Regions from separate parts of the Pararhizobium sp. O133 genome, predicted to be linked through region 2. Evidence: predicted binding sites of a transcription regulator. Region 2 holds the regulator's gene; each other region holds the start of a gene.
The links. The regulator PhoB, encoded in region 2, activates phosphate uptake and scavenging genes when phosphate is short. The targets are predictions, from matches to a motif close to TGTCATNNANCTGTCAT.
Positions count from the first base shown of each region.

Region 1 (10,489 bases), 840 kb from region 2:
GAAGCAGACGGCGGTGACCAAGCGGCAGGCCTGGATCTATACCGCTCCATCCGCGCCGCCGCTCGCCGATCTGTTTGCCGGCGGCGACAGGCGGCGGAAGGCGTTCCGCTATCATGTCAGCGGCAACCTCAAGAACCTGTTCGACCTGACGGTACATTTCGGCCTGAAGGCGATGCCTTCGGACTGGTGCTCGGCAGCCGGTGCCTGGCTTGGCGCCTTCGCCATTCCGCGCTGGTATCCCAAGGGCGTGAACAAGGCTCGCAACAACCTCAAGCGCCTTCTGCCTGATGCCTCGGAGGCGGAGCGCGAGGACATTCTCAAGCGCAGCTGGCGGAACCAGGGCCGCATCATGACGGAATTCTCCATCGTCCGGCGGTTGGCCGCAACGCCCGACCGCGTGATCTGGCATGACATGGAAAACTTCGTCGAGGCGCACAAGCGCGGCCCGGTCATTGTCGCCTGCCTGCATCTGGGCAATTGGGAATTGCTGGCCCCCAAGCTCGTATGGCTCGGCCTTTCTCCTTCCGCCAACTACACGCCGCCGGCCGGCCGGGCGCAGGCCTGGATAGCCAGGCGCGTGCGCCTGAAGGTCGGTTATGGTCTGCTGCCGCCCGGCAAGGACGGCATCCGGCCGGCCATCAACATCCTGAAGGACGGCGGCGTCATCTCGGTATTCTGCGACGAGGGGTTCGCCGGCAGGATCCGTGGTCCCTTCCTCGGCCGCAAGCCGCATTTGGAAGGCAATCTCGCCGTCGTGGCGCGGTTGGCGCGGCTGACTGGCGCCACGATCTGCCCCTGTTACGTGCTGCGCAAGGAAGGGGCAAGATTCGAGGCTTTCGCCCTCAAGCCTGTAACCCTGCCTGAGCGGGAGCCGGCGGCCGGCATCGTCGACGATGTCGTCCTGCTCAATTCCATCATCGAGCCGATTGTCCGCGCCAATCTCGACCAATGGTACTTTCTTGACAACGCGCTGTAACGCGCGACGTCTTTCAGCCCTGAACGGCTTCGGGCAAGACGCCTTGCAATCCGGCGACCAATGCGGCGAACCGCAGGCCCGCAATATCAAGCGGCCCGCTATTGTCGATAGTGGTCACATCCGGCTCCTCAAAAATATCCGGTACCTGACGCTGCAGGCGGTTGAGAATATCCTGTTCGCTTTCGCGGCCACGCGCGACAAGGCGGCTCGCCAGCACCTGCGGCGAGGCAATGATATTCACCACCGCGACGCGCGGAAAGACCTGCCGGAACTGGCCGAGCGCCGCGCGACTGCCATTGGCGATCAGGATGCGCCCGGCGCGGACGCGGTCCAGCGCCTGTCGCGGGATACCGTACTTCAATCCATGCGCCTGCCAGGCGACGGCGAAATCCTCGGCGGCAAGACGCGTGTCGAAATCCTCGCCCGAAACGCTCTCGTGATCCTCGCCGCCTGCATCCGAGGGACGGGTAATGATCCGGCGAACGAAGTCGATATCGTCGTGCCCCTCGAAATGCCGTGCGACGAAACCGATGACGCTGTCCTTGCCGGCGCCGCTCGGGCCGACGACGACGACGATCGCGCCCGGCTGGTCCGGCGTGCGCGCGTGCATCAGGCGACCCGCCGGCCTTCGCGCCAGACGGAGCGGACGATGGGGATGCCGTCCTCGCGCTGGACGCGGACGATATCGGCGCGCAGGCCGACGGCGATCCGGCCGCGATCGTTAAGCCCGACCGTGCGGGCCGGCGTCATCGTGACCATGGCCAGCGCCTGCGGCAGGCTGATGCTTTCCACTTCGTCAGCAAGCAGAAACGGCGCGTGGATCAGGCTGAACGGCACGTAGTCGGAGGACAGGACGTCGAGCACGCCGCGCTTGGCGAGATCGCGCGCGGCGATATTGCCGGAATGCGACTTGCCGCGAACGATGTTCGGCGCGCCCATGAGAACGCTGAGGCCCGCCGCGTGCGAGGCCTCGGCCGCCTCGAAACTGGTCGGGAACTCCGCAAGGCGGATACCGAAGCCGACGGATTCCTCGACATGGGCAAGCGTCGCGTCGTCATGGCTGGCAATGGTGATGCCGCGCGCGGCGCAGGCTTTGGCGATCTCGATGCGATGCGGGCCGGCATACTTCGCCGACAGCGCCTGCTGGCGCTCACAGAAGGCGGCAAAGGCCTCGTCGGACAGTCCGCGCTTGGTCTTGTAGTAAAGCGTGTACTGTTCCATCGTCTGGAACTGGCGCTGGCCCGGCGCATGGTCCATCAGCGAGACCAGCCCGACCAGCGGATCATCCTCGAATTCGACGAAATGGGCGAGAACGTTGTCGGTGGAAACCTCGCAGCGCAGGTGAATGCGGTGATCGGCCCTGAGGCGGTTTTCCTTGCCCGCCAGCGCGAGCGCATCCGCCATCTCACGCATCTCGCCCTGCTCGAAGCCGCCGTCCTCGTCCGAACCCATGCGCAGGCAATCGAAGACCGTGGTGATGCCGGAGGTGACGACCTGCGCGTCATGCGCCTGGATCGCCGCCATTTTCAGCCAGCGCACGCCGGGGCGCGGCGAGTAATGGGCTTCGAGGTGGTCGGTGTGCAGTTCGACCAGGCCCGGGATCAGAAAATCGCCTTCGAAATCTTCGCCGACGACGGTGGCGCCTTCCGAAATATCGGCAATCTTGCCGTCACGAATCTGCACCGAACCGTGCAGGACCCGGTCCTCGAGCACGATACGGGCATTGGAAAGAACGGTTTCAGCGGTCATGTCGGGCCATCTTTCGTTTGGACGTGCCGCCGAGCGGCAAAAGCGAGTGAACAGTGAAGGGAGCACCGCGCGCGGGCTCGACGAACAGGGCAAGCGAGGTCACATCCATCGGCTGGCCGATGAAGGGCGCGAATTCCTGCGCGAGCAAGGTCTTCATTGAGAACTGACGCTCGGCGGAAACCTGGCCGGTCAGCGTCATGTGGAAGCGGAAGCTCTCGAAAACGTAGGGGTAGCCCCAGTCGAACAGGTTGCCGCGCATCTGCGTGCTCAGCGTCTCCGGCTTGCGCCGGGCAATATCGGCCTCGGACAAAGGCGCGCGAAAACGCGCGAAATGCCGCACCGTGGCGTCGGCAAAGCCCTGCAGGTCGGGACAGTGCACCGCCGGCACCAGCGCGAAGAACGGGCCAAGCTGGCCCAGCACCACCTCCGGAATGCGGAAGGGAATGCAGGTCTCGGCGAAGGTCGCGAACGCATCGAGCAATTCCGATTCGCTGGTGCCGGGGGCAAGCTCGAACGGTGCCTTCAGTGTTCCGTGAAAACCGTAGCGGCGCGGATCGGCGGTGAGTGCGGTCAGCTCATCCGCGCTGAAATCACCCTGCGGCTCAAGGGGTCGAGTCTCGCCCGTGAACGGGTTTGCGCCCAGCCAGCGCTCGGCTGCGGCCGTCAGCGGAGCGTCCTCGTCGGGCGAAATATAGAATGCGTAGCGCACTGGTCATTCCCTGCAGAGATGTCACGGGAGCGGTGATCGGACGGTGCCGATGTGACGCCGTCGCTACCCCCTTTTCATGACATTATCGTGATGGAAAGCGGAGATCCGCCACCCTTTTCAATGTGTTTTCTGGCCCATCAGACGCGAACGCAGGGCGTTGGAAACACTGTCGAAGATGAACACGACGATGAGAATCAGGATAACCATATAGGCGACGTTTTCCCAGTCGGAATTCGTCCGCATCGCTTCCCAGAGTTTCAGGCCGATACCGCCGGCGCCGACAGCGCCGATGATGGTCGCCGAGCGGGTGTTGGATTCCCAGAAATAGAGCGCCTGGCTGGCAAAGACCGGCAGGACCTGCGGCAGCACGCCGAAACGCTGCACGGCAAGCGGCGCGGCGCCGACCGATTTGACGCCTTCGCGCTGCTTGTCGTCGATATTCTCCAAGGCCTCGGCATAGAGCTTTCCGAGCGTGCCGGTATCGGTGAAGAAGATCGCCGACATGCCGGCGAGCGGCCCGGGGCCGAAGGCACGGGTGAAGAACAGCGCCCAGATCAGCATGTCGACCGAGCGCAGGAAATCGAATAGCCGCTTCGTCACCTGGTTGAGAACGCCGTTGCGGGTGATGTTGCGGGCGGCAAGGAAACACAAAGGGAAGGCGATGACGGTCGCAAACAACGTGCCGACGAAAGCCATGACGATGGTCTGGAGCAGCTTGGTCCAGACGTCGAGATGCTGCCACTCAGAATTGTAGAGAATGTTGTCCCAGGCAAGCGCGAGGTTCGAGTGGGCCGGATCGATGCGATCGCCGCTGGCGATCAGGCTCATGACCTCACCGAACGGCTTGCCGAAGAAAGGCGAGTTGGTGTCGAAGATGAAATTCGCCCAGCCGGGAAAGCGATTGTGGATGCTGATCTTTTCGACATCGACCTCGGCCCAGCCGGTGATGCCGAAGGCAAGCTGGATTTTCTCGCCGGGCCGCTTCTGCGTCGCCCAGGCGGGCAGCGCGCCTTCCGGCTCGACGCCCTTTTCCGGATCGAGCCGCATCAACAGGGTCTGCCCGTCATAAACGGCGGTGACATTTCCATCGGCGACGTCGATGCTGGCGGTGTTGCCGAAACGGACAATCGCGCGGCTGACGACTTCTTCCATGCGGATCTCGGTCGCGGCGGCTGCCTCGGTGCCAGAACCTGCGGTCGCGGCATTCGGCGCCATGAAGTTGAAAGCGGATTTCTTCGCCGGCGCTTGCTGCTGTTGCTGCGTGGCGGCCGGCGCTTCGGCGACGCGCTCCATCATCTTCGTCTCGATCGTCACCCATTCCGGCTTGGCATTGGATCCGAGCGGCGAGAAGCGCGGATAGACGACCTGCATCGCGCCATCCCCGGCGATCCTGATATCGGGGCGCACCTCATAGGACACCCAGTCGGCAAGATAGGTGCCGGCAATGCCCCAGTTGGCATTGGTCAGCACCTGCCCGATCGAGAAGAACCACCAGCTGTAGATCATGTAAAGCGCGATGCCGGCGAAGATCAGCAGGGAGCGGATACGCTTGGCTTTCGAGCCGGTCAAAAGGTGCGGATGGCGGTGGGCGATCGCATCCATCTCCGCGGCGCTCATCAGGGTGCTTGTGGTCATGATCGGCCCCTTATTGAGCGAGCTGGAAGGCCTGGTCGCCGACGAGGCGACGGCGCAGCCATGCGGAAAACTGGTCGACGGCGATGATCGTCGAAAACAGGAGGAGAATGATGGCGAGTGTCTTGGCCTCATGACCCTGGCTGATCGACAGACGCAACGGTTCGCCGATGCCGCCGCCGCCGACGGCGCCGATGATGGTCGACGCGCGCACGTTGATTTCCAGGCGCAGCAGAAAATAGCTCATGAAATTCGGCAGGACCTGCGGCACGATGCCGAACCAGACGCGCTCGATCCAGTTGCCGCCTGCGGCCTTCAGGCCCTCGTCCGGCTTCATGTCGGCATTCTCGACGACCTCGAAGAACAGTTTTCCCAGCGCGCCGACCGTGTGGATCGATACGGCGATCATGGCCGGGATCGGCCCGAGCGACAGGATGGCGAGGAAGAAGCCGGCAATGACCACTTCCGGAAAGGCGCGCAGGATTTCCATGAAGCGCCGGGCAAGGCCGCGCACCCAGGGGTTGGGCATCATGTTGCGCGCCGCGAAGAAGCAGAGGATGAAGCCGAAGAACATGCCGAAGATGGTGGAAAAGATCGCGATATTCAGCGTTTCCAGCATCTTGTGGATATATTCGGGCACGTAGATCGTGTCCGTCAGATAGACCCGGCCCTCGGGATAATTGTATTTCAGGCTGCCATCGTCATAAGGCGACGGCAGGTCGAACAGGGCGCGGCCGATTTCAGCGCCGTCGCGCGGTACAAGATCGCCGACGAAATCGAAGAAATAGGGAAGCCGGTCGAAGAATTTGCCGGCATTCGTCTCGTTGGCGAACCAGAGCGAACCGGACAACGTTACGGCAAGAAGCGCAAGGCCAAGAAACGTATAGGTGCGGCGGCGGAGATTGAGCTCGCGCCAGTGGCGTTCGACCACCGCTCCATTGTCACTCAGGGTCGGGGAAAGCGCTGACGCCATGACATCTCCGGAAAATAAGGGACTACACCGGCCGCTGCAAGGCAATCGCGCATGGCGCGCGCCTCATCCGGCCTTCGGCCACCGTCTCCCCGTGAACGACGGGGCAATCGCATATGGAAAAAGACCCCCTCTGGCCTGTCGGCCATCTCCCCCACAAGGGGGGAGAGACCCAGCCGCCGCCCTCTCGCTTCAGACGACGGGCCGGGGCCGCGGGTTAAGCCCCTCCCCCTTGTGGGGAGGGGTTGGGGAGGGGACTTTTTCATATGCGACACCCCTTCCCGCCTGCGGGGAGAGGGCTAGGGTGAGGGGCCGGTCCACCAACGCGGCTACCCGGCCGGGGCTTCAACCGATATCAGCCGCCGATCGTTGCCTTGCGGGCGTCGATGATCGGCTTGTAGAAGTCGGCGTTGACTTCGACGAAGCCCTTGTAGTCGCCGCCTTCAACAGCTGCGAAGCAGGCTGCGTCGGTCTTCGGCAGGTCGAGCATGAACTGCTTGAACTTGGCCTTGACGTCGGCGCTGAGCGAGGAACGAACAACGGTCGGGCCGTTCGGGATCAGCGGCGAGCGCCACAGTTCGACCAGGTCGTTCATGTCGAGGATGCCCTTGTCGACCATCTTGCGCAGATTGCCGGAAGTGTAGCCTTCCTTGAACTCGCCAATGCCCGAACCGAACGTCGTGCCGGCATCGAACGTGCCCTTCAGGACTTCGAGAACGAGGTTTTCATGGCCGCCACCGAAACCGGTTTCAGCGAAATACTCCTTGACCGGCATGCCGATCGTTTCCGGCAGGGTCACGCTCGGGATCAGGTAGCCCGAGGTCGAATCCGGGTCGGCGAAGCCGATCTTTTTGCCCTTGAGGTCTTCGATCTTGGTAAAGCCCTTGTCCTTGCGGGCAACCATGATCGAATAATAACCGGTCGAACCGTCGGTCTGCTCGGTCGTCAGGATCGGCTCGACGGCGTCAGCCTTGGCGAGGTAGATCTTGGCATAACCGGAAGCGCCGAGTTCTGCGAAATCGAGCGTGCCGCCCAGCAGGCCCTGGATGACGCCGTCATAGTCGGCGGCCGGGAAAAAGGAGACCTTCTCGACATTCAGGGCGGTCTTCAGGTGATCGCCGAGGCACTGGAAGTTACGCAGGCGGTCGGCTTCGTTCTCGCCGCCGATGATGCCGACGCGGAATTCCTTGAGGTCTTCGGCCTGAACCTGGCCCATCAGGCCGACGAGCGCAACGGCGCTCAAGAGTGTTGTCTTCAACATGGTCTTCTCCTGTTATCCGGATTTAGCCGGCTCACATTCGGTTAAAAAATCTGCCCTTGACGCGGGCACTCGATCCAGGACGCCTTTTACAGGCCGGCCAGCGCCAGCGGCTTGAGGCCAGCGGATTTCGTATTGTCCTGCGCGGCAGGAATATGGATGCTGGTCGAGGTCATCGATTCGTCGAGATCGGCGCCCGAACCATAGATTTCGGCGACGGCCGCCGCCGTCAGGTCCTGCGGCTGGCCGTCGAACACGACGCGTCCATGCGCCATGCCGATGATGCGCTCGCAATAATTGCGCGCCGTATCCAGCGTGTGCAGGTTGGTGACAACGGTGATGCCGTCGCGCTCGTTGATGTCGCGCAGCGCATCCATGACGATCTTGGCGTTCAGCGGATCGAGCGAGGCGATCGGTTCGTCGGCAAGCAGCATCTTCGGCTGCTGCATCAGCGCACGCGCAATCGCAACGCGCTGCTGCTGGCCGCCCGACAGCGTGCCGGCGGGCTGCAGCGCCGTCTGTTCGATGCCGAGCCGCTCCAGCGCGCCGATCGCCATGATCCGCTCTTCGCGGGTAAACATGTTGAGAATGCTGAGCACGGTGGAGCGATGATTGAGACGTCCGAGCAGGACATTGGTCAGCACATCGAGGCGCGGCACGAGGTTGAACTGCTGGAAGATCATGGCGCAATCGCGCTGCCAGCTGCGAAGAGCGGAACCGCGCAGTGACGAGACTTCGAGATCGCCGAAATGAATGGAGCCCGACGAGACGTCGTTCAGGCGGTTGATCATCCGCAGCAGCGTCGACTTGCCGGCGCCCGACCGGCCGATAATGCCGACCATCTGTCCCTGCGGGATATCGAAGGTCACTGAATCGACGGCGATCTTTTTGCCGAATTGACGCGTTACATTCTTCAGCTGAAACATGGCAGTCGTCCTCTGGCAGCCACACCGGTCATCGGTACGTGACATGCCTTAAAGCGGCTTGATGAAGGGGGAATGTCAGATTGGTGTCGGTTTTGTTACAGTCCACGATCCCCGCCGGCGCGGGGATTGCAGTGCCATTTCATCAGGCATTGTGACGGACGAGGAAGGTGTCGGCGTCGAGCATCCTGAAATCGTCGAGCGCATCGCGCAGCCTGACATGATCCCAGTCCCACCAGGCGAGCTTTTCAAAGCGCGCGACGATATCGGCGCCGAAGCGCTCGCGGATCAGCCTGGCGGGAACACCGCCGACGATCGTGTAGGGCGCGACATCCCTCGAGATGACGGCTCCGGCACCGATCACCGCGCCGTTGCCGACGGTGACGCCGGGCAGCACCGTCGCGCCGTGACCGACCCACACATCATGGCCGATGAAGACGCGATTCTTGCGACGCCACGAAAAGAAATCCTGCTCCATGTCCGCATCCGGCCAATAGTTGGAGGCGCGGTAGGTGAAGTGGTGCAGCGTCGCGCGCCATGTCGGATGGTTGGTGGCGTTGATGCGCACGGAGGCGGCGAGATTGGCGAACTTGCCGACCGTCGCGCACCAGATCGAGCCGTCACGCTCGATATAGGAATAATCCCCGAACTCGACCTCGTCGAGGCGGCAGCGGTCGCCGATTTCCGAGTAACGGCCGAGCGTCGATTGGCTGACGGTGGCGGTCGGATGGATCGTCGGTTCTTCCGTCAGTTTCTGGCTCATGCGGCGGCCTTTCGCGGCGAAAACGCAGAGACGTCGAGAATACGGTCCGCCACGGCGTCGCGCACCTCCTCGTCATGGAAGATACCGAGGAGGGCAACGCCCTCGGCCTTCTTGGCGGCGATCATCTCGACCACCACGCGGCGGTTCACCGCATCGAGCGAGGCCGTCGGCTCGTCGAGCAGCAGGATGGCGTGATCGGTGATGAAGCCGCGGGCAATGTTGACGCGCTGCTGCTCTCCGCCGGAGAAGGTGGCGGGCGGCAGTTGCCAGAGCTCGCGCGGCAGGTTGAGTTGAGCGAGAAGCTCGGAAGCCCTCTCCCGAGCCTCGGCCTGTGCCACACCGCGCGCCAACAGCGGTTCGGCGACGACGTCGAGCGCCGAGACGCGCGGCACGACGCGCAGGAACTGGCTGACGTAGCCCAGCGTATCACGCCGCACGTCGAGTACGGCACGGGGTGCTGCATGGGCGAGATCGACCAGATGCCCGCGATGCTCGATCAGGATCTGGCCGCTGTCGACGGCGTAATTTCCGTAGAGCATCTTCAGGATCGAGCTCTTTCCGACACCGGACGGGCCGCCGAGCACGACGCATTCGCCCCTCTTCACCGAGAAGGAGACGCCGGAGACGACCGGCAGGGTGATGCCGTCGCGCAGATGCATCGTGAAGCTCTTGGCGACTTCGGAAACGACGAGAGGCGTCGGCATAGCATGTTCCTTTGCATACATGGTCCGTTGGCACAGAGATCGGGGTTCGCCCCCCTCTGTCACTTCGTGACATCTCCCCCACAAGGAGGGAGATTGTTCTTTTCCCATTTGGCGACCGAAGGTGTCGGCTGATCTCCCCCCTTGTGGGGGAGATGTCGGCGTCGCCGACAGAGGGGGGTGAAGCCGACCTCTCAACTCACCCTTTTTCAAACCTGCAAAATGGAGGACACGAGAAGCTGGGTATAGGGCTCGCGCGGATCGTCGAGAACCCGGTCGGTCAACCCCTGCTCGATGACCAAGCCATCCTTCATCACCATCATCCGGTGCGAAAGAAGGCGGGCGACGGCAAGGTCATGGGTGACGATGATGGCCGACAGGCCGAGATCGTGAACGAGGCCGCGCACGAGATCGAGCAGGCGCGCCTGCACCGAAACATCAAGGCCGCCGGTCGGCTCGTCCATGAAGACGAGGCGGGGCGAGGTCACCAGATTGCGGGCGATCTGCAGACGCTGGCGCATGCCGCCGGAAAAGGCGCGCGGCTGGTCGTCGATCCGGTCTTCCTCGATCTCGACGCGGGCCAGCCAGTCGGCGGCGGTCGCGCGGATCTTGCCATAGTGCCGGCCGCCGACCGCCATCAGCCTTTCGCCGACATTGGCGCCAGCCGACACCGTCATGCGCAATCCGTCTGCCGGATTCTGGTGAACGAAGCCCCAGTCCGTGCGCATCAGGAAGCGCCGCTCGGCCTCGCCCATGCGGGCGAGATCCCGGTACTGGCCGTCGCGCATATGGTATTCGACGATCCCGG
Region 1 covers NZ_CP196426.1:609,850-620,338, reverse strand. The annotation lists gene ACST81_RS02925 (lysophospholipid acyltransferase family protein) at 1-976, shown strand, start outside; gene phnN (phosphonate metabolism protein/1,5-bisphosphokinase (PRPP-forming) PhnN) at 990-1,586, opposite strand; gene ACST81_RS02915 (alpha-D-ribose 1-methylphosphonate 5-triphosphate diphosphatase) at 1,586-2,725, opposite strand; gene ACST81_RS02910 (DUF1045 domain-containing protein) at 2,715-3,434, opposite strand; gene phnE (phosphonate ABC transporter, permease protein PhnE) at 3,552-5,069, opposite strand; gene phnE (phosphonate ABC transporter, permease protein PhnE) at 5,080-6,039, opposite strand; gene phnD (phosphonate ABC transporter substrate-binding protein) at 6,392-7,297, opposite strand; gene phnC (phosphonate ABC transporter ATP-binding protein) at 7,384-8,220, opposite strand; gene ACST81_RS02885 (DapH/DapD/GlmU-related protein) at 8,363-8,980, opposite strand; gene phnL (phosphonate C-P lyase system protein PhnL) at 8,977-9,684, opposite strand; gene phnK (phosphonate C-P lyase system protein PhnK) at 9,891-10,489, opposite strand, start outside.
Region 1: phnC (phosphonate ABC transporter ATP-binding protein) is a predicted target of PhoB. The motif match lies at 8,304-8,320, and genes of this name have one in related genera.

Region 2 (10,489 bases):
TCCGAAGTCGATCTACGAGAACGTCACCTACGGTCCGAAGATCCACGGTCTCGCCCGCACCAAGGCGGAACTCGACCAGATCGTCGAGCAGAGCCTGCAGAAGGCCGGCCTCTGGAACGAGGTGAAGGACCGTTTGCATGAATCCGGCACCGGTCTCTCCGGCGGCCAGCAGCAGCGCCTGTGCATCGCACGCGCCGTCGCCGTCAGCCCGGAAGTGATCCTGATGGACGAGCCGTGCTCGGCACTGGACCCGATCGCGACCGCCAAGGTCGAGGAACTGATCCACGAACTGCGCACCAACTACACGATCGTCATCGTGACGCATTCGATGCAGCAGGCCGCCCGCGTGTCGCAGCGCACCGCCATGTTCCACCTCGGCAATCTCGTCGAGGAAAACGACACCGACAAGATGTTCACAAACCCGGATGATCAGCGCACCCAGGACTACATCATGGGCCGCTTCGGCTGAGGATATGTCCCGTGGCCTGCCCGGCGTTCGGGGAGGCGGCTGTTTCCCAATTGGATTGTGATCACGAGGAAAAACAATCATGTCTACACACATCGTTTCCGTCTATGACGAAGATCTGAAATACCTGACCCGCCGCATCTCCGAAATGGGCGGTCTGGCCGAGCAGATGGTTGCCGAATCCGTGCGCGCTTTGGTCAATTCCGACCTGGCGCTCGCCCAGAAGGTTATCTCCGACGACGCCATTCTCGATGATGCCGAGCGCCAGATCGGCGAAAAGGCGATCATCACCATCGCCAAGCGCCAGCCGATGGCGGCCGACCTGCGCGAAATCATGGGCTCGATCCGCATCGCCGCCGACCTGGAACGCGTCGGCGACCTCGGCAAGAACACCGCCAAGCGCGTCATCGCCGTTGCCAGCTCGACCCTGCCGCGTCAGCTGGCCCGTGGCCTGGAACACCTGGCCGAGCTTGCTCTCGTTCAGCTCAAGGAAGTTCTCGATGTCTACGCGTCGCGTTCGCCTGAAAAGGCCAACAGCATCCGCGAGCGCGATGGCGAGATCGATGCGATCTACACGTCGCTGTTCCGCGAACTTCTCACCTACATGATGGAAGATCCGCGCAACATCACGCCGTGCACCCATCTTCTGTTCTGCGCCAAGAACATCGAGCGCATCGGCGACCATGCGACCAACATCGCCGAGACGATCTACTACATGGCGACCGGCGCGCAGCTGGTCGGCGAGCGGCCGAAGGACGACACGGCCAACACCGTCGGTGCGGTCGGAAACTGATCGCGTCGCACAAATAAGTAAGCCGATTCTTACGTGAAGGCGCGCGCGGCCGCTGGAGCCGCTCGGCATGCCAGGTGGACCGGGCGCCAAGGAGCTCATGGACTATGCTGCCAAGAATTGCCGTTGTTGAAGATGAAGAGGCGCTGAGCGTCCTCCTGCGCTACAACCTTGAGGCCGAAGGGTTTGAAGTCGATACGATCAACCGTGGTGACGAAGCCGAAATGCGCCTGCAGGAGCGTCTTCCCGACCTGCTGATCCTCGACTGGATGCTGCCGGGTGTGTCCGGCATCGAGCTTTGCCGTCGCCTGCGCCAGCGTTCCGAAACCGAGCGCCTGCCGATCATCATGCTGACCGCGCGTGGCGAGGAAAGCGAGCGCGTCCGCGGTCTCGCCACCGGCGCCGACGATTATGTCGTCAAGCCGTTCTCGACGCCGGAACTGATGGCGCGGGTGAAGGCCATGCTGCGCCGTGCGAAGCCGGAAGTCCTCTCCACGCTTCTGAAATGCGGCGATATCGAACTCGACCGCGAAACCCACCGGGTCCATCGCAAGGCCCGCGAAGTGCGCCTCGGGCCGACCGAGTTCCGTCTACTGGAATTCTTCATGGCCTCGCCGGGCCGCGTGTTCTCGCGCTCCCAGCTTCTGGATGGCGTCTGGGGTCACGATATCTATGTCGACGAGCGTACCGTCGACGTCCATGTGGGCCGTCTGCGCAAGGCGTTGAACTTCTCCAACATGCAGGACGTCATCCGCACCGTGCGCGGCGCCGGATATTCGCTGGAAAGCTGATCTGTCAATTTTCGGCCGGACATGAAAAAGGGGCCATTTCGGCCCCTTTTTTGATGCGTGTGACGCTGTGCCTCAGCGTGCCCTGCGGCGTTCCGCGGACGGCTGGTAGGCCAGCTTCGCATGGAACGTGCAGTAGGGTGACGTATCGGGAGAGTCGTTGCCACAGAAGTGGAACTCTTCCTTCATCGGATCGCCGATCGGCCACTTGCAGGTGCGGTCGGTAAGCTGAGTCAGACCCAGACGGCGCGACATCGGAACGACGACATTGCTGGCTGGAGCCTCCTCGCGCTGTTCGATCGCGTCGATCTCGACCTCTTCCTTCATTACGGCAGCGCCGGTCGTCCGCGTTGCAGCGCGGGGCGCGGTCATGCGCGAGGCAAAAGTGTTGCCGGCCGTGCGCGGAGCAGCCGGTGCCGGGCGCTTTGCGCGAGCTGTCGTCGTGGTGCCGCCAGCCTTGGCGCGGCCCGGCAGGCAAAGCCGGTGCACCTTGCCGATGACGGCGTTGCGGCTGACGCCGCCGAGTTGAGCGGCGATCTGGCTCGCGCTCAGACCCTCGGACCACAATTTCTTGAGTTTCTCGACCCGCTCGTCAGTCCAGTTCATGGTCATGTCTCCATTCACAGCGTTGGTGATGGTCGAATCCTCCACCGGACCCCGGCAACGATCCGAGGTTGAAACGCGATAACACTTTTGGTGACTAGGTCCGCCGCATGCGTTCTAGTAATTGTTTATTAACGTAGAGCCCGGGGGACTCCGTGACAAGAGTCCCATGAATCACGCCGAATCGATTTTCGAGTTTTCCCCAACTTGCTTGCGATGCGTGGTATTTTTGCAAGAGCGTGGCGTAAAAAAATTCGCGGGCCGTTCGGTGCGCGGGAATGGCTGCAAACCATGGCCTTTTGTTGACATCGCGGTGCGAAATGAAGATAGTGCCATCGCCGCCGCAAGGCGGCATTTTGATTTTTCAGGGCTGGCCTCAGCCCGGTGTAAACACGTGACCCAGACAATCACGCCGTGATGATTGAGGAGACTTGCGCCATGGCCGATGCCACGCCGCTTTACGACACATATGCCCGCGCACCCCTTCGGTTCGAGCGCGGCGAAGGCGTCTGGCTGATCGCCGAGGACGGCACCCGCTATCTGGACTTCGCCGCCGGCGTCGCGGTCAATTCGCTCGGCCATGCCCATCCGCATCTGGTATCGGCGCTGAAGGAGCAGGCCGAGAAGGTCTGGCACTTGTCCAATCTCTACGAGGTTCCGGGCCAGGAAAGCCTCGGCCGCCGGCTGACCGATGCGACCTTTGCCGACAAGGCGTTTTTCACCAATTCCGGCGCCGAGGCGCTGGAATGCGCGATCAAGACGGCGCGGCGCTACCATTTCGCCAAGGGCCATCCGGAAAAATTCCATATCATCACCTTCGAAGGCGCCTTCCATGGCCGCACGCTGGCGACCATCGCGGCCGGTGGACAGGCGAAATATCTCGAGGGCTTCGGTCCGAAGGCTCCGGGCTTCTATCAGGTTCCGTTCGGCGACATGCCGGCCCTGAAGGCCGCCATCACCGAGGAGACGGCCGCGATCCTGATCGAACCGATCCAGGGCGAGGGCGGCATCCGCACCGTTCCCAAGGAATTCCTGCAGGAACTGCGCGCACTTTGTGACGAATACGGCCTCCTCCTGATCTTCGACGAGGTCCAGTGCGGCGTCGGCCGGACTGGCAAGCTGTTTGCCCATGAATGGTCGGGTATCACCCCGGACATCATGGCTGTCGCCAAGGGTATCGGCGGCGGCTTCCCGCTCGGTGCCTGCCTTGCGACCGAGGAATCGGCAGCCGGCATGGTCGCCGGTACGCATGGATCGACCTATGGCGGCAATCCGCTCGCCATGGCCGTCGGCAATGCCGTCCTTGACGTCGTGTTGGCCGACGATTTCCTGCCGCATGTCCGCGATGTGGCCTTGGTCTTCCGCCAAGGACTGGCCTCGCTTGCCGATCGCTTCCCCGATGTCATCGAGGAAATCCGTGGCGATGGCCTGATGCTCGGCATCAAGGCCAAGGTGCCGTCGGCAGACCTGTTGAAGGCCATCCGGGCGGAACACCTGCTGGCCGTTCCTGCGGGTGAAAACGTCATTCGCCTGCTGCCCCCGCTCACCACGACGGCGGAGGAGGCCCGCGAGGGTCTCGCCCGCATCGAGCGGGCGGCCGAGCATCTGACGGTGGAACGACGACAGGCGTCAGTCTGAACGACGTTTCCCGCATGCTCGAATAATGACAGGATTTGAATAGAATGGCCGATACAAGACACTTTCTCGACCTCTCCGCAATGACGTCGAATGACCTGAGAACCATCATCGACGACGCCCGCGTCCGCAAGGTAGCCACCAAGGCCGGCACGGCGGAAAAGCCGCTGGCCGGCAAGATGCTGGCGATGATCTTCGAAAAACCGTCGACCCGTACCCGTGTTTCCTTCGATGTCGGCATGCGCCAGCTCGGCGGCGAAACGCTGTTTCTCTCCGGCACCGAAATGCAGCTTGGCCGCGCTGAAACCATCGGCGATACCGCCAAGGTCCTGTCGCGTTATGTCGACGCCATCATGATCCGCACCACCGATCACAGCCGCCTGCTGGAACTGGCCGAACACGCGACCGTCCCTGTCATCAACGGCCTGACCGATACAACGCATCCCTGCCAGATCATGGCCGACATCATGACCTTCGAGGAGCATAGCGGGCCGGTGAAGGGCAAGACGATCGCCTGGACCGGCGATGGCAACAACGTGCTGCATTCCTTCGTCGAGGGGTCTGCCCGTTTCGGCTACCAGATGAACATGGCCGTTCCGCTCGGTTCCGAGCCGGACGACAAGATCCTCAACTGGGCCCGCAACAATGGCGGCAATATCAAGCTCTATCATGAGGCTGAACAGGCCGTGGATGGCGCTCATTGCGTGGTCACCGATACCTGGGTCTCCATGAACCAGGAACATCGCGCCCGCGGCCACAATGTCTTCCAGCCTTTCCAGGTCAATGAGGCGCTGATGAAGCGGGCGGACAAGGATGCGTTGTTCATGCACTGCCTGCCAGCCCATCGCGGCGAGGAAGTCACCGACGAGGTCATCGACGGCAGGCAATCCGTCGTCTTCGACGAGGCCGAGAACCGCCTGCACGCCCAGAAGTCGGTCCTTGCCTGGTGCCTCGGCGCCCTGTGAGCAGGCTCGCCCACGCGACTTGAAAACGGCCGGGCGGCACACGATCTATGGACCAGAAAGATGACCGGCGCCGAACACGCGACCGGTCATCGTCGTTGATGACGCCAACCATCCGTTCGCTTCGACCCTGAAGCGACAAGACCGGCCGCCGCTTTTTCCGGATGCACTCTGGACAAACCGGGACGGCACGGGATCAATGAACAGATCGGACATCGCGTCGCTGCGGGGCTCGGCTCCTCGGGCGCATCTGTGGCCGAACACGAAGGAGCAAGATGATGACGGAAACCATGCCGGGCCTCGGCGAATTCGATTTTGCCGGTGACGATCACGTCGTACCGTTTCAGGTTGAAGGCCTTGATGTGCGCGGCCGCGCCGTCCAGCTCGGCCCGATGCTGGATGCCATTCTCGAACGCCACAATTATCCGCTGCCGGTCGCCCGTCTTGTTGCCGAAACAGTCGTGCTGACGGTCCTGCTTGGCACCTCGCTGAAATTCGAAGGCAAGCTGATCGTTCAGACAAAGAGCGACGGCCCGGTCGATCTGGTCGTCGCGGATTTCGCGACGCCGGACCGTGTGCGCGCCTATGCCCGTTACAGCGAGGAAGCCTTGGCGGTTGCAGTCAATAACGGCCAGACCCAGCCGCAAGAGCTGCTGGGGGAGGGCGTTCTGGCCTTTACCATCGATCAGGGCGCCCATATGCAACGCTACCAGGGCATCGTGCCGCTAGATGGTGCGAGCCTGGAGGAGATCGCCGGCGTCTATTTCCGCCAGTCGGAACAGATCCCGACCAAGGTGCGCCTCGGCGTTGCCGAATTGCTCGACCGCGATGAAAACGGCAAGCCGCGTCATCGCTGGCGGGCTGGCGGCATGGTGGCGCAGTTCCTGCCCGACGCGCCGGAGCGCATGCGCCAGCGCGACCTGCATGGAGGTGACGGCGACACGACGGATGCGGATGGCGATTTCGAAGTCGACGATCTCTGGGGTGAAGCCAGCGTCATGGTCCAGACCATCGATGCCGACGAACTGACCGATCCAACCGTCGGGACCGAGCGTTTGCTCTACCGGCTGTTCCACGAGCGTGGCGTCAAGGTCTATCCGCCGCAGGCTGTCTACGACAAGTGCAGCTGTTCACGCGAAAAGCTGCGCGACGTGCTGGCGAGCCTCAGCCAGGAGGACATCGAGCATTCGATGGAAGACGGGAAGGTTTCGGTCACCTGCGAATTCTGCTCGACGACCTACCGGTTCGAAGCAACCGAGATCCGGCCACAGTAAAAAGCGGCCATTGGGGCGCTTTATCTTGGATAAGGCGCTTTAATTCAACGTCCGGGTCTGGCCGGGCGAATCCAGCGAGAAGGCGGGGATATCGACTGTGAATTCCTCGCCTTCGGTGGTTTCCATGGAGTAATGGCCAAACATCACGCCGGATGGTGTGTCGAGCGGGCAGCCTGAGGAGTATTCGTAGGTATCGCCTGGGCTGAGAACCGGTTGTTCGCCGATGACGCCCGGCCCGTTGACTTCATCCACCTGGCCGTTTTCATCGGTGATGTGCCAGTAGCGTGTCATCAGCCGCACCGTCTTGCCGGACAGATTGGAGATCAGGATACGGTAGCCCCAGACATAGCGGCTGTCATCCGGATCGGACTGTTCCTCCAGATAATACGGCTCGACCGTTACCTCGATATCGCGAGTGAGCGCGCGGTACATATGCAAACCCTTTTCAAGTCTATAGGCGATACTCTACAGCAAGATGGTTTCTTCAAGAATAACGGATAGGGTAAACTGTAAGGATACGAAACAGCATGCTCGACGGCCTTATCAGGAAGCAGTTGGATCCTTGGCTTGACCGTGGCGGGCGTGCTCTGGCGGCCCGTGGCATCGGTGCCAATGCCGTCACTGTCGCCGGTTTCCTGCTTGGGCTCGCGGCAGCCTTCGCCATCATAGTCGACAAATTGATGCCGGCTTTTATTCTAATCGCCGCCAGCCGGATCTGCGACGGTTTGGATGGGGCGGTTGCGCGCGCCACGGCAAAGACCGATTTCGGCGGCTTCCTCGATATCGTCCTCGACTTCGCCTTCTACGGCCTCATCCCCTTTGCCTTCATCCTTTCAGATCCGTACGAGAACGGCGTTGCCGGCGGCTTGCTGCTTCTCGCCTTCTACATCAACGGCGCGAGCTTCCTCGCCTTTGCCGTCATGGCCGAGAGGCGCGGGCTGACGACGGATGTGCGCGGCGCGAAATCACTCTATTTCACCACCGGCCTTGCCGAAGCGACCGAAACGATCGCCGTCTTCCTCGCTTTCTGCCTCTTCCCATACTGGTTTCCCGAGATCGCCGTCCTCTTCGCGCTTGTCTGTTTCTACACGACGCTGTCGCGGCTGATGCTGGCTCGTGCCAGCTTCAGGACATAGAAAACGCCCGCATCCGGCAGGACACGGGCGTCTTGAACGATCTGGGAATGATTAGGCCTGGACGGATTTCAGTGCCCGGGCAAAATCTTCTATCAGGTCTTCGCTGTCCTCGATCCCCGCCGAGAAGCGCACGGTGCCGGGCGAAATGCCCAGTTCGTTGCGTGCCTCTTCGGAAAGGTTCTTGTGCGTCGTCGTCGCCGGATGGGTGATCAGGCTCTTGGAATCACCGAGATTGTTGGAGATCAGGACGGTCTCGAGCGCGTTCTGCAGCTTGAAGGCCGCTTCCTTGCCGCCCTTCAGATCGAAACAGACCAGCGTCGAGCCGCCCTTCATCTGCCGGGCGATGATATCGGCCTGCGGATGGTCCTTGCGGCCGGGATAGACGACCTTGGCGACCTGGTTCTGCTCGGCGAGGAAATCGGCCACGCGCGACGCATTCTCGCTCTGCTGGCGCACCCTGAGCGGCAGCGTCTCGATGCCCTTCAGCAGCGTCCAGGCATTGAACGGCGACAGGGCCGGGCCGGTGTGGCGGAAGTAATCGTGCAGGTGCTCGTTGATCCATTCCTTGTCGGAAAGGATGACGCCGCCAAGGCAGCGACCCTGTCCGTCAATATGCTTGGTCGCGGAATAGACGACGATATGGGCGCCAAGCTCCAGCGGCTTCTGCAACAGCGGCGTTGCAAAGACATTGTCGACGATGACCTTGGCGCCGATCTGGTTGGCGATCTCGGCGACGCCGGCGATATCGACCACTTCCAGCGTCGGGTTGGTCGGGCTTTCGAGGAAGAACACCTTGGTGTTCGGCTTGACCGCCTTTTCCCAGTTCTCCAGGAAACGCCCGTCGATCAGCGTGAATTCGATGCCGTATTTCGGCGCCAGGGTTTCCACCACCCAGCGGCAGGAGCCGAACAAAGCACGGGCCGCGACGATATGATCGCCGGCCTTCAGCTGGCAGAGGATCGCAGCCGAAACCGCGGCCATGCCGGATGCCGTGGCGCGCGCATCCTCGGCGCCTTCCAGCATGCACATGCGCTGTTCGAACATGTCGTTGGTCGGGCTGCCGTAGCGGGCGTAGATGAAGCCGTCGGTCTCGCCCTTGAAGCGCGCTTCGGCGGCTTCCGAGCTGTCGTAGACGAAGCCCTGCGTCATGAAGATGGCTTCGGAGGTTTCACCATGATTGGAACGGGTCGTGCCACCATGAACGAGCTGTGTCGCGGGGCGCCAGGTTTTGCTCATTATCGTCTCTTTCAACACAAAAAAACCGGCCGCGAAAAAGCAAGCCGGTTTCAAACCCGGCCTTTTTAGCTACTTGTTTAACGTGGCTGCAAGCCGACCGGCCAAATCACCACGGGATAAGTCAGTATTTACTGATTAGCCGTGCTTGCGTCAATTCCCGCGAGCGAGAAGATATGTCACAGGGACAATTTGGGTTATGACGTGCCGTTTGCGGCAAAGAGGACGATGAGATGACCAGGGCGACGGGCATTCTAGCCGATCGCGCCATCGCGGCGCTGTTTGACGAAGGACGGCTGAAAAGCGAAGCCAAGCTGGATATCGACCAGATCCAGCCGGCAAGCCTCGACCTACGCCTGGGCTCGAAAGCTTTTCGCGTGCGCGCCAGCTTCATGCCGGGTCCCGGTCATCTGGTCGCCGACAAGCTGGACCGGCTGAAACTGCATGTCATCGACTTGTCGGAAGGGGCGGTGCTGGAGACCGGCTGCGTCTATATCGTGCCGCTGATGGAAAGCCTCGACCTGCCGGCCGGGATGTCGGCCTCCGCCAATCCGAAGAGTTCGACCGGCCGCCTCGATATCTTCACCCGCGTCATCACCGATCGTGCCCAGGAATTCGACAAGATCCCCGCCGGCTATGCCGGCCCGCTTTATCTCGAGATCAGCCCGCGCACCTTCCCGGTCATCGTCCGGCGCGGCTCGCGCCTGTCACAGATCCGCTTCCGCATCGGCCACGCGCTGCTCACAGAGGCCGAAGTCATGGCGCTGCATGAAAGCGATGTTCTGGTCGCCAGCGAAACGCCGAATGTCTCGGGGGCGGGGATTGCCTTGTCGATCGATCTCAAGGGCACCGGCGACGACGGCCTGATCGGCTATCGCGGCAAGCATCACACAGCTGTCGTCGACGTCGACAAGAAGGCCGTGCATGGCATCTACGATTTCTGGGAGCCGCTCTACAGCCGTGGCCGCGACGAGTTGATCCTTGATCCCGATGAATTCTACATCCTCGTCTCGCGCGAAGCCGTGCACGTGCCGCCGCTCTACGCCGCCGAGATGACGCCATTCGATCCGCTGGTCGGCGAGTTCCGCGTCCATTATGCCGGCTTCTTCGATCCCGGCTTCGGCCATGTCTCGGCCGGCGGCAAGGGCAGCCGCGCCGTGCTCGAGGTCCGCAGCCACGAGGTCCCCTTCATCCTCGAACACGGCCAGATTGTCGGCCGGCTGGTCTATGAGCATATGATGGAGCGGCCGCAGGGCCTCTACGGCCTCGGCCTCGGCTCGAACTACCAGGCGCAGGGCCTCAAACTGTCCAAGCATTTCCGCTCGGAATAGCCGGCGCGGCATCCTCTTGGGTTCGGTTTTCTCAACGCAACGCCTTGACAGGTAGCCGCGCTTGGTGAAAACCTCACAGCCGTTGCGGGTATGATGTAGTGGTAGCTTGTCAGCTTCCCAAGCTGATCGTGCGGGTTCGATTCCCGCTACCCGCTCCACCCTCTTTCGGTGCTTGCGCGATTTTCAGCCGTCCGTCGCGGCGGTTTTTATAGGCAGTTTACGCAACGGGAAACGTCGCCTCGCCATGTTCTTGGAAAATTCCGAATACCGG
Region 2 covers NZ_CP196426.1:4,397,887-4,408,375, reverse strand. The annotation lists gene pstB (phosphate ABC transporter ATP-binding protein PstB) at 1-469, shown strand, start outside; gene phoU (phosphate signaling complex protein PhoU) at 549-1,259, shown strand; gene phoB (phosphate regulon transcriptional regulator PhoB) at 1,364-2,047, shown strand; gene ACST81_RS21395 (GcrA family cell cycle regulator) at 2,120-2,650, opposite strand; gene ACST81_RS21390 (hypothetical protein) at 2,817-3,065, shown strand; gene ACST81_RS21385 (aspartate aminotransferase family protein) at 3,086-4,285, shown strand; gene argF (ornithine carbamoyltransferase) at 4,330-5,247, shown strand; gene ACST81_RS21375 (Hsp33 family molecular chaperone) at 5,523-6,518, shown strand; gene apaG (Co2+/Mg2+ efflux protein ApaG) at 6,558-6,950, opposite strand; gene ACST81_RS21365 (CDP-alcohol phosphatidyltransferase family protein) at 7,046-7,654, shown strand; gene ACST81_RS21360 (O-succinylhomoserine sulfhydrylase) at 7,706-8,890, opposite strand; SAM riboswitch at 8,935-9,013, opposite strand; gene ACST81_RS21355 (2'-deoxycytidine 5'-triphosphate deaminase) at 9,121-10,218, shown strand; tRNA gene ACST81_RS21350 (tRNA-Gly) at 10,303-10,376, shown strand; gene ACST81_RS21345 (hypothetical protein) at 10,391-10,489, shown strand, end outside.

Region 3 (10,489 bases), 900 kb from region 2:
GCTTGGCTCGCTCGATGATCCCTACGATGTCCGACCGTTGAAGCAGTCGGGCGTGGAATCGCGCATGCCGTGGTTTGGCAATTTGCCAGGCCTGCCCGGCGGCGAAACGGATGCACGCAAGAAGACAAGGGCTGAGCGGCATCTCGCCATTTTCGAATCGAACCGCCAGCACCCGGATTACGACACCGACCATTGGCCACCGGAGGAAGACCTGCCATGAGCGAGACCATTCGAACCGGAGGCTGCCAGTGCGGCGCCGTGCGTTTCAGGATCAGGGGTGAGCTCGGCCGCCCGTCGATCTGCCATTGCCGCATGTGCCAGAAGCAGTTCGGCGGCTTCTTTTCCGCGCTGGTCACAGCGCCGAAGGACGGTGTCGAATGGACCCGCACGCAACCGAGCTACTTCCAGTCCTCGGTGAACGTCGATCGCGGCTTCTGCGCATCCTGCGGCACGCCGCTGACCTATCGCCATCCCGGCGGGCTGGAGATCGCCATCGGCGCCTTCGATGATCGCTCCGATCTTGCGCCGCAGATCCAGGTCAATTATGCCGCCAGGCTGCCCTGGGTCGAGACGATCTTCGATCAGCCCGTCCATAACGATCCCGACTTCTATTCGCAGCAGGAACACATCATCTCCTTCCAGCATCCCGATCATGACACTGCCGCCTGGCCGGCGAACGGATTGAATCTATGACATCTGAACTGCGCACGCTCTATCCCGAAATCGAACCCTATGCCTCCGGCCATCTCGATGTCGGTGACGGCCATGTCATCTATTGGGAAAAGGCAGGCACGCCCGGCGCCAAGCCCGCCGTATTCCTGCACGGCGGTCCCGGCGGCACGATCTCGCCAAGCCATCGCCGCCTGTTCGATCCGGCACTTTACGACGTGACGCTGTTCGACCAGCGTGGCTGCGGCAAGTCGACCCCGCATGCCGAGCTCGAAGCCAACACGACCTGGCATCTGGTCGCCGATATCGAGCGCCTGCGCGAAATGGCCGGTGCCGAACAATGGCTGGTCTTCGGCGGTTCCTGGGGCTCGACGCTGGCGCTCGCCTATGCCGAAAAGCATCCCGAGCGGGTGTCGGCGCTGATCGTGCGCGGCATCTATACGCTGACCAAGGGGGAACTCGACTGGTACTATCAGTTCGGCGTCTCGGAAATGTTCCCGGACAAGTGGGAGCGCTTCATCGCGCCGATCCCGGAAAACGAACGTCATGAAATGATGCATGCCTATCATCGGCGCCTGACCAGTCCAGACCGGCAGACGCGCCTCGATGCCGCCAAAGCCTGGAGCATCTGGGAAGGCGAGACCATCACGCTCTTGCCGGAACCTGCCACCTCGACGCCGTTCGAGGAGGAGGAATACGCTCATGCCTTCGCCCGCATCGAGAACCATTTCTTCGTCAATTCCGGCTGGCTGGACGAAGGCCAACTGCTGCGCGACGCCCACAAACTCACCGGCATCCCCGGCGTCATCGTCCACGGCCGCTACGACATGCCATGCCCGGCGAAATATGCCTGGGCGCTGCACAAGGCCTGGCCTGAAGCGGATTTCCACCTGATCGAGGGGGCAGGCCACGCCTATTCGGAACCGGGTATCCTCGACCGGCTCATCCGGGCGACGGACCGGTTCGTGGGGAAGGTGTGAGATGACAGTGCATGCCGTTTGCACCCCCCTCTGTCACTTCGTGACATCTCCCCCACAAGGGGGGAGATCATTCTTTTCCCAAGGTAACGCTAGGGACGCAAAAAGTTTGCGGTCAATCTCCCCCCTTATGGGGGAGATGTCGGCGTCGCCGACAGAGGGGGGAAAGTCACGGCAAACTCGAAGTGTATCTACGTCGGAGGCGCGCCAATGACCCGCGAACGCATCCACCTCTTCGACACGACGCTGCGCGACGGCCAGCAGACGCCGGGTATCGATTTTTCCGTCGAGGACAAGATCGCCATTGCGGCGATGCTGGATGATTTCGGCATGGATTATGTCGAGGGCGGTTATCCCGGCGCCAATCCGACCGATACGGAATTCTTCAACCAGAAGCGCACCAAGGCTGCCCGTTTCGTCGCCTTCGGCATGACCAAGCGCGCCGGCGTTTCCGCGTCCAACGATCCGGGCCTGACGGCGCTCTTGCAGGCGAAAAGCGACGCGATCTGTCTTGTCGCCAAGAGCTGGGATTATCATGTCCGCGTCGCTCTTGGCTGTTCGAACGAGGAAAATCTCGAGTCCATTCAGGCCTCGGTCGAGGCGGTCGTCGCCAGCGGCAAGGAAGCGCTGATCGATTGCGAGCATTTCTTCGACGGCTACAAGGCCAATCCGGTTTACGCGCTGGCCTGCGCCAAGACTGCCTATGACGCCGGCGCGCGCTGGGTCGTGCTGTGCGACACCAATGGCGGCACGCAGCCGCCGGAAATCCGCGATATCGTCGCCGCCGTCATCGCCCATGGTGTCCCCGGCGCCAATCTCGGCATCCACGCCCACAACGATACGGGCCAGGCGGTCGCCAATTCGCTCGCCGCCGTCGAGGCCGGCGTCCGCCAGATCCAGGGCACGCTCAACGGCATCGGCGAACGCTGCGGCAATGCCAACTTAGTGACGCTGATCCCGACGCTGGCGCTGAAGGAGACCTATAACACCCGTTTCGAAACATCGATCGACCCCGACAGGCTGCAGGAACTGACCAAGCTGTCGCATTCCTTCGACGAGTTGCTGAACCGCTCGCCCGATCACCAGATGCCCTATGTCGGCGCCTCCGCCTTCGCCACCAAGGCCGGCATCCATGCCTCGGCACTCTTGAAGGACCCGCGCACCTACGAGCATGTGACGCCGGAAAGCGTCGGCAATTTGCGCAAGGTCATGGTCTCCGACCAGGGCGGCAAGGCCAATTTCATCAACGCGCTGAAACGGCGTGGCATCCTCGTTTCCAAGGATGATCCGAAGCTCGACAAGCTGATCGCCATCGTCAAGGAACGCGAGGCGACCGGCTATGCCTATGAGGGCGCCGATGCCAGCTTTGCGATCCTGGCGCAGCGTATCCTCGGCTCGGTGCCGGATTTCTTCCTGGTCGACAGTTTCCGTGTCATGGTCGAACGTCGCTTCGATGCCAACGGTGTTCTCAAGACGGTGTCGGAAGCGGTGGTAAAGGTATCGGTCGATGGCGAGACCACGATGTCCGTCGCCGAAGGCCACGGTCCGGTCAATGCGCTCGATCTCGCGTTGCGCAAGGATCTCGGTCGCTACCAGTCGGAGATCGAGGATCTGGAACTGGTGGACTACAAGGTCCGTATCCTCAATGGCGGCACGGAGGCGATTACCCGCGTGCTGATCGAATCGGTCGATGGCACCGGTGCCCGCTGGTGGACGGTGGGCGTTTCCGACAACATCATCGATGCATCCTTCCAGGCGCTGATGGATTCGATCGTCTTCAAACTGCTGAAGAACCGCGATCAGGCGGGGTTGGCTGCGGCGGAGTAGGAGACAAGGGGAGGCGACCGCCCGTTTGCGCCATGCTATGATTGTTGGACTATGCGGCCAGACAATATCGAGGAAGTGAAATGAGTGAAATCCATCGGATTACCGTCGATGCGGAGCAATGCGGCGGCCGCCCCACCCTTCGAAACCTCCGTATCCGCGTCAAGGATGTGCTTGATCTTTTGGCAGCGGGAGCTAGCCCCGCTGAAATTCTTGAGGATTATCCCGTGCTTGAAATGGGCGATATTCAGGCAACGCTGGAATATGCCTCTCGTCAAAGCGATCATCCCGTCCTTCGCGTCGCGTGATGCGTGTCCTTGTCGATGCCCAATTGCCACCGGCACTCGCGCGTTGGATCTCCGCGCGCGGCTACGAGGCGGTGCATGTGGCCGACAAGGGAATGCAGGCTGCAGCCGATCGGCTGATTTGGGAGTACGCTCTGACAGATGGCTGGGTTATCATCACGAAGGATGAGGACTTTGCCCAGCGCAAGGTTCTGACGCAAATCAGCCCGGCAATCGTTTGGATAAGATGGCCCAATACACGCCGCCAAGAGCTTCTCATTCGGTTCGAAGCAGTTCTACCGGCAGTCGCCGCTGCGGTCGAACGCGGCGAAACATTGATCGAGGTCGTTTGACGAAGCAATCCTCGGCTACAACACCAACCTGAACTTCGCAAACCCATCCGCCCCATCGCCGGCATCCTCGATCTTGACGCCCTTCACGTCGGCGATCAGGCCGCGCGCCTTCGGACCGCTTTCGAAGATGGCGGTCGCACCTTCGATCGGCTTGAAGCTCCAGTTGCCGTCGGCCGATGGATTGATGGTCCCCTCTGAGATGATGTAGCGGACGATGACGTCGCGGTTGGTGTCGGGGGCGGCGAAGACCACCTTGTCGCTGGCGATCTCCGGGAATTTGCCGCCGCCGCCGGCGCGGTAGTTGTTGGAGGCGACGACGAATTTCCGGGCGGGATCGATCGGCTTGCCGTCGAAAGACAGGTTCTGGATGCGGTTGGAATCGGGGTTTACGGCATTGCCGTCGGCATCGTATTTGGCCGGTTGGGAAAGGTCGATCTGGTAGGTGACGCCGTCGATTATGTCGAAATTGTAGGAGGGGAAGCCGGCATTGAGCAGCGGCACGTCCTTGGCGCCGGGCTCGACCGTGTTGAACATCCCTGCCGACATTTCCAGCCAGTTCTTGACCTGCGCCCCGGTGATGACGACCGCCTGGACCGTGTTCGGATAGAGATAGAGGTCGGCGACGTTCTTGATGGCGATGTCGCCGGTCGGCACGTCGGTGTAATAATCCGCGCCGCCGCGTCCGCCCGCCTTGAAGGGAGCCGCCGCCGAAAGCACGGGCAGGTCCTTGTACTCTGTGTCTTTCAGCATGTCCTTGATGTACCAGGTCTGCGCATTGGAGACGATCTGCACCGAGGGATCGTCGGCCACCAGCGCGAAATAGGAATAGAGCGGCGCCGAGGTCTTGCCGACCGGCGTGCGGACATAGGCGAGCGTCGCTTCGTGTTCGGCGGAGGCGGCGGCCAGCACGTCGGCGCGATCCGGCACGTCCGCCACCACCTTCTTGTCCTCGCGGTGATAGATCGGCCGCGCCTCGGTGGTGAAATCGACGATCTTCCAGCTGTTGCCGTCCTTTTCGAGCAGAAGGTCGATCAGGCCGAGATGCGAGCCCCAGAAGCCACCCATGACCGCCGGTTTGCCAAGCAGCGTCCCCTTGACGGGATCGACACCCTCGATGCCGTCGAAACTCTTCGGGCCGGGGAAGACCAGATGCTGATGGCCGGTAAAGACCGCATCGATGCCTTCGACACCGGCGAGGTAGAGCGAGGCATTTTCCATGCGCTCGCTCTGGCCGGAACCGTCGATGCCGGAATGGGACAGCGCGATGATGATGTCGGTGCCCGCCTCCTTCATGACGGGCACCCAGGCCTTGGCCGCTTCGACGATATCCCGCGTCTGCGCCTTGCCCTCGAGGTTCTTGATATCCCAGAGCATGATCTGCGGGGGAACAAAGCCGATAATGCCGATCCTCAGTTCGCTGGCCGCTCCCGTACCATCCGTGATCGTCTTTTCAACGATCGTGTAGGGCTTGAAGAACAGGTCGTCATCCTTCGGATTGGAGGCGAGTTGACCCTTCGTCAGGTTGGCGCAGACGTAAGGGAAGTTGGCGCCCGAAAGCACCTTGAACATATAATCGAGGCCATAGTTGAATTCGTGATTGCCGAGCGTTCCGGCCTCGTAGCCGAGAACGTTCATGGCCTTGATGACCGGATGGACGCCGCCTTCCTTCATGCCGTGCTGATAGGCCATGTAATCGCCCATCGGGTTGCCCTGCAGGAAATCGCCGTTGTCGACGAGGAACGAATTGCCAGCCTCGGCGCGGATGGCGTCGACGATCGAGGCGGTGCGGGCGAGACCCAGCGTGTCGTTGGGCTTGTCGCCGTAATAGTCGTAAGGGAAGACGTGGACGTGGATATCGGTCGTTTCCATGATCCGCAGATGCGCCTGGTTGGCGGCCGCGCGGGCGGCGAATGGATGCAGGAGAACGAGGGCGGAGGTGGCTGCGGCGCCGCTCAGGAAGGCGCGGCGGCTGATCGGGTGGAGCGCGAGCATGGAGGACATGTGGTTTCCCTTTGTCTGGCCTGTCTTTTCCCGGGTTCAAACCTAAGGTGCCAATCGCGGAATTGCACCCCGCAAAATCTGACATTTTCGATCTTCCCGCCAAAGGCTGCTGTCAGCGTTTCTGCAGCAAGGTTCACGGAAATGAATTGGTTGATCACCGGTCTTTGGAGTAGGACGGCCGAACGATAAAAATATGACGGGATAACGCCATGGCGGATGAAAAACAGGTGCCTGCGGTGCAAAATGGCGATTCGCCTCGCGGCTTTGCTTTCGCCTTGGCGGCTTATCTGCTCTGGGGGTTCCTGCCGTTCTTCATGAAGGCCGTCGCCCATATCCCGGCGTTCGAGGTTGTGGCGCATCGCATTGTCTGGTCGGTTCCTCTCGCCGGCGCCATCCTGATCTGGCTTGGGCGCACCGGCGACGTGAAGGCCGCGCTGCGCTCGCCGCGCATGCTGAAGATGGCGACGCTGACCGCGATTTTGATCACCGTCAATTGGGGCATCTATGTCTGGGCGATCGGTGCCGGACGGGCGCTGGAAACGGCGCTCGGCTACTATATCAACCCGCTCTTTTCGATCTTCCTCGGTGCGGTCCTGCTCAAGGAAAAGCTCAATCCGGCCCAGATCGTCGCCATTGGCCTGGCCGCCGTCGCCGTCGTCGTGCTTGCCTTCGATGCCGGCGGCCTGCCTTGGGTGTCGATCGGGCTGGCGCTGTCCTGGGGGCTCTATGCCTTCTTCCGCAAGACCTTGCCGGTCGGACCGAACCAGGGTTTCTTCCTCGAAGTCCTGCTGCTGAGCGTGCCCGCGCTCGGCTATATCGTTTATCTGGAAGTCACGGGGCAGGGGCATTTCGGCGACACCGGCTTTGCTGATGTTCTCTGGCTGATGGCCTGCGGTATCGTCACCGCCATCCCGTTGATGATCTATGCCAACGGCGCCAAGCTGCTGCGGCTTTCGACCATCGGCATCATGCAATACATCGCCCCGACGATGATCTTCATCATCGCCGTCTTCGTCTTCCACGAGCCCTTCGGCACATCGAAGCTGATCGCCTTCATCCTGATCTGGGTAGCGCTCGCGGTCTATTCAACCTCGATGATCATGGAAAGCCGCGCCCGCCGAGCCGAGATGCCGAAGCCGGCGGAATAAAAGGCCGTTTTACGGTTGGCCGTATTTGTTGAGCACTGCCGCGATTTCATCGGGATTGGCAAAGGCGCCGTTGTCGGCGTCGTCGATGCCTTCCTCGACCCCGGCAATCCACTTTTCCTGCCAAGCGAGCGAACGACCATGCGACAGCGCATCCTCAATGATGCGCTCCCGTGTCAAGGTCGAGCGAGCAGCCAGCCGGTCGATGCGGCGGCTAAGGTCTTCGGAAATGCGGTTCTTGCTGTCCATGGGAGATACCCTGTCAACACTGGAAACAACATTATCGCGTGAGCGCTTGCCGATCAATCCCGCCAACCGTGGCCGACGAAGCTGCCTCAGAGCTTGGCAATGATGCCGTCGTCGCCGTCGCGGTCGACCTGGCTGGCCCAATGGGCGAGCAGGGCCGGCACGATTTCTTCCGGCTGGTCGATGACGATCGGCTGGACGAGATGGGCGGTGTGGATGAAACCTGAATCGGCCATGTGGCGGATCAGCTTCATCAACGGATCCCAGAAGCCATCGATATTGGCGAGCACGATCGGCTTGCGGTGGCGGCCCAGTTGCGCCCAGGTCATCACTTCGATGATTTCCTCCAGCGTGCCGATGCCGCCGGGCAGGGTGACGAAGGCATCGGAACGTTCGAACATCTTGTGCTTGCGGTCGTGCATATCCGGCGTGACGATCAGTTCGCTGAGCTGGCCCAGCGAGTGACGCGTCGCCTCCATATCCATCAGGAATTCTGGTATGATGCCGGTGACGCGGCCACCCCCCGAGAGCACGCTGCTGGCGACAGCGCCCATGATGCCCTTGGTGCCGCCGCCATAGACGAGGCGAAGATGATTCTCGGCAATGGATTTGCCAAGAATCCGGCCAGCGTCCATGTAGGACTGGTCACGTCCGGGCTGTGAGCCGCAATAGACGCAGATGGATCGAATCGGGATATTTTTCTCATTCATGGTCCAAAGAGACATCGCACTGCAACAGGCGTCAAGAAAAATGACGGGAAACAGGGAAGCGACAGTGCCGGAACAGGTGGCAATGCTTGTGTAAAGCGCTGGAAATCGTTAGCAATTTCAGGATTGGACTGACGCTTTCTGCGTGTCTCCGGCCCCGGGGGAAAGAATACGGGACGTGAGCGCGCATGCAGGGCTTGGGGAAAGCCGTTCCTTTGCGTTCATGTCGGGCGCTGACGGCTTGGGGCCATTGGAGATGTGCATGATGAAGAACAAGGCCGGCTGGGTGGCCCTTATCGTCCTGGCAATTGCATCGCTGCTGATGATTTTCGTTGTCATGCCGAATATCCAGGGCAAGAAGGATACCGTGACCGCCGAGACACCGGCGCAGGACGAAGCCAAGCCCGCCGGCGCGACGGCCGATGCAAAGGGTGCGCGTCCGACAGCTGAAGGCGATGCGGCCAAGCAGGCGGAAATGCCGGCGGCCACGACATCGCAGACGGCCACCGATGCAAAGCCGGCCGATACCCAGAACGCCGACGCAAAGCCGGTCGATCCGACAGCCGACTGGACCGTGCCGGGTTTCGACGTCCTGCGCGTCGAACCGGATGGCTCGACGGTCATTGCCGGACGGGCCCAGCCGAACACGAAGCTCGAAATCGTCAACGGCGACATGGTTGTCGGTACGGCGGATGTTGGCGCGACCGGCGATTTCGCCGCGATCTTCGACAAGCCGCTGGCGGCCGGCGATTACCAGCTGACACTGCGCAGCGTCGGCGAGAACGGTGCCATCAAGTCGTCCGAGGAAGTGGCCACTGTCTCGATCCCGAAAGACAAGGCCGGCGAACTGCTCGCGATGGTTTCCAAGCCCGGCGAAGCCAGCCGCATCATCACCACGCCGGAAGGCGAAACGGCCAAGAAGCCGGCCGACACTGACGCGCAGCCGGCCACGGGTGAGGTCGCCAGGACCGAACCCGCTGCGGATGCATCGGCCACCGCGACCGATACGGCAAAGACCGCCGATACGGCCACCATGCCTGCGGATACGACAGAAAAGCCAGCCGATACCGCCGCAGCGACGCAGGCCCAGGCGACCACCGAGGGCGATGCCGCAACCGTCAAGCCGGCCGCCAGCGGCGCATCCGCCGTTGCTGTCTCGGCCGTAGAGATCGAGGGCAAGAAAATCTTCGTCGCCGGCAACGCCAGGGCCGGTGCGCTCGTCCGCATTTATGCTGACGATGCGTTGGTCGGTGAAGCAAAGGCGGATGAGCAGGGTCGTTTCGTCGTCGATGGAACGATCGACCTTTCGGTCGGCAATCACACGATCCGTGCCGACGTGATGGGCGCCGATGGCAACAAGGTGGAAGTGCGGGCTGCTGTTCCGTTCGATCGTCCTGCCGGCGAGCAGGTAGCGGCTGTCGCGCAGAGCAATGCCCAAGGTACCGTCGCACCGTTCGATGGCGGCAGTTTCGATGGCCTGCGCCTGGAGGCTGGCAAGGCGCTTGGCCTGCTCAAGGGCCTGTTTGCCGATGGCAAGGTTCCGTCTGTCGAACAACTGGCTGCCGCGCGTTCGGCAACCGAGATCGCGCTGAACTCGCTTGCCGATTTCAAGGTGGCCGATAATCTCGACCAGAGCGTCAGGGAAATGGCCGGCAAGACCTCGAAAGCTGCTGCCGATGCACTTGCATTGCTGAAGTCGCTGCCGAAGGACGCAGACAGCGTGTCCGCCGCCCTCGGCAAGGTCGAGACGGCAGTCGGTTCGGCCCTGATGCCGCGCACCGATGGCAACGGCGGCAATGCGGTTGCCACCGAAACGACGACGCCGGCTCCGGCCACGGCGACGGACAATGCAGTAGCGGCGGCGACCCCGTCCGAAGGTCAGGACGCAGAGCCTGCGCCGGCCACGGAAACCGCCGAGAAGCCTGCCGCTGAGTCAACCGCTCAATCCGTAATGCCGGCCGCCCAGCCGGAGGCTGCCGCAACGGCGGCCGACAATGGAGCTGCAACGGCCACCCCGGCAACGGGTCAAGCGGCGGCCGAGCCGGAGACAGTTCAGCAGGCGCCGCTGCAGCAGAGCAAGACGTCGGTTATCATTCGCCGCGGCGATACGCTCTGGCAGATTTCCCGTCGGGTCTACGGCGCCGGTGTCCGCTACACGACGATCTATCTGGCCAACGAGGACCAGATCACCGATCCGGACCGCATCCTGCCCGGCCAGATCTTCGGTGTGCCGGACACCGCGATGCCGGAAGCCGAATCGGAAGAGATGCACCGCAAGCATAT
Region 3 covers NZ_CP196426.1:3,498,074-3,508,562, reverse strand. The annotation lists gene ACST81_RS16825 (GFA family protein) at 1-220, shown strand, start outside; gene ACST81_RS16820 (GFA family protein) at 217-693, shown strand; gene pip (prolyl aminopeptidase) at 690-1,649, shown strand; gene cimA (citramalate synthase) at 1,857-3,473, shown strand; gene ACST81_RS16805 (DUF433 domain-containing protein) at 3,554-3,778, shown strand; gene ACST81_RS16800 (DUF5615 family PIN-like protein) at 3,778-4,107, shown strand; gene ACST81_RS16795 (bifunctional 2',3'-cyclic-nucleotide 2'-phosphodiesterase/3'-nucleotidase) at 4,123-6,108, opposite strand; gene rarD (EamA family transporter RarD) at 6,318-7,256, shown strand; gene ACST81_RS16785 (CopG family ribbon-helix-helix protein) at 7,266-7,502, opposite strand; gene ACST81_RS16780 (TIGR00730 family Rossman fold protein) at 7,589-8,209, opposite strand; gene ACST81_RS16775 (LysM peptidoglycan-binding domain-containing protein) at 8,469-10,489, shown strand, end outside.
Region 3: ACST81_RS16795 (bifunctional 2',3'-cyclic-nucleotide 2'-phosphodiesterase/3'-nucleotidase) is a predicted target of PhoB. The motif match lies at 6,291-6,307, and genes of this name have one in related genera.